Linked DNA regions of Anatilimnocola aggregata. The protein of the gene in region 1 binds, or shares a complex with, the protein of each later gene. Links are inferred from orthologs where the notes say so. Each region holds a gene or a part of one and is shown in the gene's direction. Other genes may lie near its edges. The genes, in order: hisF and hisH.

Evidence for each region.
Region 2: the proteins of hisF (region 1) and hisH are in contact, whole or in part, in a crystal structure (PDB 6RU0), measured with the Thermotoga maritima proteins. The link is inferred for Anatilimnocola aggregata from one-to-one orthologs. Residues at the interface, in WP_004080486.1 of Thermotoga maritima: Met1, Leu2, Ala3, Arg5, Ser40, Glu41, Asp45, Glu46, Ala70, Glu71, Ile73, Asp74, Ile75, Pro76, Phe77, Asp98, Lys99, Ser122, Gln123, Glu161, Thr195, Leu196, Asn247, Arg249, Glu251; in WP_004080484.1 of Thermotoga maritima: Asn15, Arg18, Arg22, Arg117, Leu118, Pro119, His120, Met121, Gly122, Trp123, Asn124, Asn134, Gly135, Tyr136, Tyr138, Val140, Tyr158, Glu180, Lys181, Ser182, Ser183, Lys184, Ile185.

Annotation. Positions count from the first base shown.
Region 1 is NZ_CP036274.1:6,093,924-6,096,978, reverse strand. The notes cover bases 212-2,945. They hold hisF (imidazole glycerol phosphate synthase subunit HisF), read left to right. Parts: upstream 212-1,061; coding sequence 1,062-1,829; downstream 1,830-2,945. Other genes in these bases: ETAA8_RS23000 (type IV pilus twitching motility protein PilT), read left to right, coding at 1,934-2,945; ETAA8_RS23010 (DinB family protein), read left to right, coding at 212-692. In the rest of the region: more of ETAA8_RS23010, read left to right, coding at 189-211; more of ETAA8_RS23000, read left to right, coding at 2,946-3,055.
Region 2 is NZ_CP036274.1:7,681,289-7,684,356, forward strand. The notes cover bases 225-2,971. They hold hisH (imidazole glycerol phosphate synthase subunit HisH), read left to right. Parts: upstream 225-1,165; coding sequence 1,166-1,777; downstream 1,778-2,971. Other genes in these bases: ETAA8_RS29245 (DUF1501 domain-containing protein), read left to right, coding at 225-966; ETAA8_RS29255 (PQQ-binding-like beta-propeller repeat protein), read right to left, coding at 1,888-2,971. Also shown: more of ETAA8_RS29245, read left to right, coding at 1-224; more of ETAA8_RS29255, read right to left, coding at 2,972-3,068. UniProt on the Escherichia coli protein: IGPS catalyzes the conversion of PRFAR and glutamine to IGP, AICAR and glutamate. The HisH subunit catalyzes the hydrolysis of glutamine to glutamate and ammonia as part of the synthesis of IGP and AICAR.

The DNA of each region.
Region 1 (3,055 bases):
GGGTGGGAGATTTTATCCCTCGGGTTGTCGTCGGGCTACCGCAGTCGTGGTCATTTTTGCGAAATGGTAGGGCGAAACTTGGAGGTTTTAACGAACATCCGATCAATCTTTCTCAGTTCGTTATGATAGCAGAGTCAAGTTGTCGGACACTCGTTTGCTGGGTCCTCACTTAGGGGAGATGAATGTTGATGGATGCTCGCTTGGATTTGGCTCTCAAACAAATTGAATTTGCGCGGGAATATGTCGAAACTCTGCTCGCCGACATTCAAGCGGACGAGTGGTTTCGAATGCCAGCCGGCGCGTCCACCCATCTGGGCTGGCAACTGGGGCACTTAGCCATGGCCCAGTATGGATTGGCATTGTTCCGCCAACGCGGTCGCCAGCCCGAAGACCTGCAACTAATGACTTCCAGCTTTCGCAAGCAGTTCAGCCGCGGCACGGTTCCCGAGCCCGATCCAGCGAAGAACCCGCCGATCGCCGAAATCCGCGACACCTTCGACCGAGTCTATCAGCAGGCACTGCTCGAACTTCCTCAAATCGCGGCTGCCACGCTCGACGAGCCTATCGACATGCCGTACGCAGCCTATCCGACGAAGTACGGAGCCCTCCTCTTCTGCTCCTGTCACGAAATGCTCCATGCCGGGCAAATCGGAGTCCTCCGGCGACTTTTGGGACGAGCACCGGTGCGGTAATGCTGCACTTGCGGCACAATTGTGCATAGAAAATGCAACCTAAACGTCCAACAATGCCCTCGATTGTTGGACACCAAACTGCCGGAAACCCGAGAGTTGCGCTCGGTGCTGTCCAACTAAGGCCCGCTTTGTTGGACACCCCCCTTTTGCAGTTTCGTGACGTACCTTCGGTTTCGCCGCAGCAGGGCGATTCGGTGTCGCGCTGGTTGTTGCGGCTTGGTCGCTCAAGTTTCCCGCGACGAGGCCCGCCAGCCGTTACGTTGACCCTTGTGGCAGCAGCGTTTAGAGTAGGTTTTTGGAATGTTGCGGGCCATTTTATGCCGCGACGTTGCCAGGCAAATCTCATCGCTCCCGTTTGGCCACTCGTGCATGCTTGCAAAACGTGTGATTCCCTGTTTGGACGTCAATCAGGGCCGGGTCGTGAAAGGAACGAACTTCCTGCAATTGCGCGACGCCGGTGACCCCGTCGAAGTCGCGCGGCGCTATGAGCAGGAAGGTGCCGATGAGTTGGTCTTCCTCGATATCACCGCCAGCCACGAGCAGCGGGGGATCATGCTCGACGTAGTTCGCCGCACTGCCGAGCAAGTCTTCATGCCCCTGACCGTCGGGGGTGGCATTCGGACCATCGACGATATTCGCTCCCTACTCAACGCCGGCAGCGACAAGGTCTCGATCAATTCCGCGGCGTGCAAGGATCCTAACTTCGTTCGCGAAGCGGCGCGGCGTTTTGGCAATCAATGCATTGTGGTCAACATCGATCCTAAACGCGTGCAGCGCGATGGCCGCGAAGTCTGGGAAGTGCATATCAATGGCGGCCGCACTCCCACAGGGCTGGAAGCTGTGGCCTGGGCGAAAGAAGTCGAGGCGCTCGGCGCCGGCGAAATCGTCCTCACCAGCATGGACTGCGACGGCACGAAAGATGGCTACGATCTGGAAATTACCCGAGCCGTGAGTGACGCGGTTTCGATTCCCGTCGTCGCCAGCGGTGGTGCCGGCAAGCCCGAACACCTGGCCGATGCAATCCTAGTGGGACGTGCGGACGCTGCTTTGGCAGCCAGCATTTTCCACTTCGGTGAATTCACCATTCGTCAAACGAAAGAAATCATGGCCAGTCGAGGAATTCCCGTCCGGCTGTAGATCAGAGGTCAGAAGAACAGAGGTCGGAGATCGGAAAGTGCTTTCTGATCTCCGGCCTCTGTCCTCCGGACATCAGGAATGAACTGAACAAAGAGGAAACGCAAATGAGTCACTCACCATCACCGGCCCCTTCGGGACCACCCGCTGCCGCGCCGTCGATCGAAGACCTGATCAAAAAAATGTCGGTCGAGACGCACGATCTCGAAGTCGACAAGTTTTTCCGCGCGCTGGTGAAGTTCGAAGGCTCGGACTTGCACATGAAAGTCGGTCGGCCGCCGATGATTCGCGTGCGCAACGAACTGCGCCCGCTCAATCATCCGAACATCGAGCGCATCGAGATGGCCAAGCTCCTTGTGCCGATGATGAACGACCGTAATCGCCGCATCTATGACGATGAAGGTGGTGCCGACTTTTCGCACAGCTGCGATGTCGATGGCGTCCGCTGGCGGTTCCGCGTGAACTTGCTGCAACAAAACGGGTGCATGGGTATGGTCGCCCGCCGCATCAGCAACAAGATCCCGAACTTCGAAGGTCTCTACTTGCCCGCCTCGATCGAGCAGTTGTGCTTCTACGATCAAGGGATGGTACTGCTGGCCGGCGTGACGGGTTCTGGCAAGAGTACGACGATTGCCTCGATGCTGGACTTTATCAATCGTCGCGAGCGAGTTCACATCCTCACGCTGGAAGACCCGATCGAATTCATTTTCTCCGAAGACAAAGCACTCATTAACCAGCGCGAAGTCGGCTTTGACGTGAAGGACTTCAAGATCGGCATGAAGCACGCAGTCCGCGAAGATCCAGACATCATGCTGGTGGGCGAAATGCGTGATGAAGAAACGTTCATGACGGCGATTCACGCGGCCGAAACGGGCCACTTGGTATTCGGTACGATCCACGCCAGTTCAGCCCCTTCCACCATTGGTCGTATTCTCGACTTGTTCCCCGAAGCGATGCACAAGGCCATTCGCTCGGCGATCGCGTTCAACATGAAGGGCATCGTTGCGCAAAAACTCCTCAAGTCGATCAAGCCCGGCGTGCCGCGCGTGCCGACTTGCGAAATCATGCTCTTCAACGCGATCATCAAGAAGATCGTGCTTGAGTCGCAGGATAATAAACTGGCCGACGCGATCCGCATTGGCGCTGCCGACGGCATGCAAGATTTCACCATGAGTTTGAAGCAATTGATTGATGACAACTTGATTGACCGCCCGACTGCCTTTGAAGTG
Region 2 (3,068 bases), 1.6 Mb from region 1 along the record:
GGTCGCAGCCCAGACGAAAACTCTCACCCCAGCTGCGGCTCGTATGTCTCCGAGCAACTGGGCCCACTGAATCCCAAGCTCCCCGCCTATGTGATGATTCCCAAGATGGTCCCCGGCACAGGCAGTGCGTACTTGGGGGTTCCAAATCGTCCGTTCGAGACGGGTGCCGATCCTGCTCAGCCGGGGCCGTTCAAAGTGCAAAACTTTGAACTGGCCGAAGGACTGTCGGTCGATCGCCTCGACTCGCGCCGGCAATTACTGACCGGTCTCGACAGGCTGCGCAAGAATGTCGATGCCAGCGGGCGAATGGATGGCATGGATCGCTTCAGTCAAAAAGCGGTGCAGATGCTCCTTGCCCCCGAAGCCCAAAAAGCCTTCGATCTCGATCAAGAGCCGATGGCCCTCCGCGAGAAGTATGGCTTTGCGCCAGCCTTCGATCCGGGCGATCCGACCCGCTGTGGCGCTCCCGCTTGGAGCCAGCGGATGATTCTCGCGCGACGTCTCGTCGAAGCGGGCGTGCGACTCGTCACTGTCGATCTCCGTTGGTGGGATACACACGTCCAAGGCTTCGACTCTCTCCGCCGCGGTTTCCTCCCGCGTTGGGACCAGGCCTATACCGCGCTCATCGAAGACCTGCACGACCGCGGTCTGCTCGAGACGACGCTGGTCGTTGCTTGGGGCGAATTTGGTCGTACCCCGCGAGTGAACAACAACGCCGGTCGCGATCACTATCCGAATGTCTTCAGCGCCGCGCTGGCTGGTGGCAAAGTGAAAGGTGGTCGCGTCGTCGGCTCTTCGGACAGCAAGGGTGCGTTCCCCAAGGACAACCCCAAGCCGCCGCACGATATCCTCGCCACCATCTACGATCACCTGGGCATCGATACCGCTCGTCACTATCTCAACGACAGCGGCCGCCCCATGCGCCTGCTCCCATACGGCCAGCCGATCAAAGAGCTGTTTTCGTAGGGAACAACGCCGCTCTTGGGTGTGACCTTCTCTGCACGATTTGCCCGCGAACTTCGCGTAGTTCAGCGTGTCTATCTGGGCGATAACGCTCCGTGCCGCGGTTGACCATATTTCGCCGCGAGATATCCTGAAACAGGTATCCGGCAACGCACTCGTCAGCGTTTGTCTATCGCCGCCCCCTAGAAAGAACGTTTTCCAAATGAGCCGTGTTGCCATCATCGACTATCAGATGGGGAACCTGCGGAGCGTGCAAAAGGGGTTCGAACGTGTGGGCTGGCATGCAGAGATCGTTTCCGATCCGCGGCAAATCGGCCCGACCGACAAGCTAGTCCTGCCCGGTGTGGGTGCCTTCGGCGATGCGATTGCCGAACTGCGGCGGCGCGATTTTGTACCGGTCATTCAAGAAGCCATTGCCGCCGGGCGGCCCTTCTTGGGCATTTGCTTGGGGCTGCAAATGCTCTTCGACGTGGGCTATGAACATGGCGAGCACGAAGGGCTGGGGATCTTGCGCGGCAAGGTGCTGAAGTTCGATCTGCCCCACGAGTTCAAGGTGCCCCACATGGGGTGGAACAAAGGGCACATCGTGCGTCAGGCACCGATCCTGAAAGACACCGCCCAAGACACGCACTTTTACTTCGTTCACTCGTACTACGTGGTGCCCGAAGACCCCAGCGTCGTCGCCATCGAGACCGACTACGGCCATCCGTTCTGTGCCGCGGTCTGGCGTGACAACCTCTTCGCTACCCAATTCCATCCCGAGAAGAGCCAGGCCGACGGCCTGAAACTGCTGAAGAATTTTGCCGAACTTTAGAGAATGCAGAATTTAGAACGCAGAATGAAAAAAGTTTCCGCCTGCATTCTGCATTCTTCGTTCTGCATTCTTCGTTCTGCATTCTTCGTTCTTCGTTCTTCGTTCTGCATTTACTCACTAACGCAGTACAAAAACTTCTTCCCGCGCAGGTAGAGTTCTTTGCCCGCGATGGCGGGCGATGCATCGAAGTCGTCATCGAGTTTATTCTCGGCAAGGACTTCAAGTTCATCGGCGTGCTTGATGACCAAAAAGACACCGCGACGAGACGTGAAATACACTTTCCCCGCGGCACCCACGGGCGAAGCATAAGCTTGCGAAATGCCCGGCAGGCGAGTCCGCTCGATCAAGGTTTTGCCAGTCGCCGCATCGACGCACGAGAGAATCCCTTCGTTCGACTGCGTGAAATAGAGTCGACCGTCGTAGAGCAACGGCGAAGGAATGTACGGCGTGCCGCGATCGAGTCGCCAGGCGATCTTGTCGCTATCGGTCAGATCACCCTTTTGATCGAAGGGCAAGGCATAGAGCGCACTGCCTCGGTAGCCACTCATGCAATAGACAAGATTCTCGGTGGCGACCGGCGAGGGCGTGACGTTGGTCACTTGTCCCGCGCATTGCCATAGGACTTCACCATTCTTCAGGTCGTAACTGCGAACCAGATTCGTCGCGTTGGTAATCACCTGAGTGTGGCCAGCCCGCTCGACAATCAGCGGCGTAGCCCAGGCGGTCTTCTCGTCGCGATCTTTACGCCAAAGCAGTTCACCCGTATCCGCATTTTGAGCAATGATGAACGATGGGCCGTCCTGATCCCAAGTCGTCACCAAAATATTGCCGTGCAGCGCCGGCGAACTTCCCTCGCCAAAGCTGTTGCGAGTGGAGAGGGTGCCAAATTCTTTCTGCCAGTTGAGATTGCCATCGAGGTCGTACGAATAGACGCCCCGCGAACCGAACGAAACGAACAGCCGTTTCCCGTCGGTCACCGGCGAGGACGAGGCGAAGTCGTTATCGGGATGAACCCCTTCGTGCGGCACGCGCTCGGTTGCCACCTTTTGCCACAGCGTTTTGCCGGTTTTGCGATCGAGGCACATCACCGTGAATTGATAGAAATTTTTCGGGAAGGTGATGCCAAAGGGACGCTTGGGCTGGTCGGCCGCATCGGGCACGGTGTCGACCGTTTTGTCGGTCTTGACGGCGGTTAGCAGAAAAATGCGGTCTCCCCAGATGATTGGCGTCGAGCTTCCTTCGCCGGGAATCTCGACTTTCCAGCGGATGTTTTCGGTCTCGCTCCACTTCG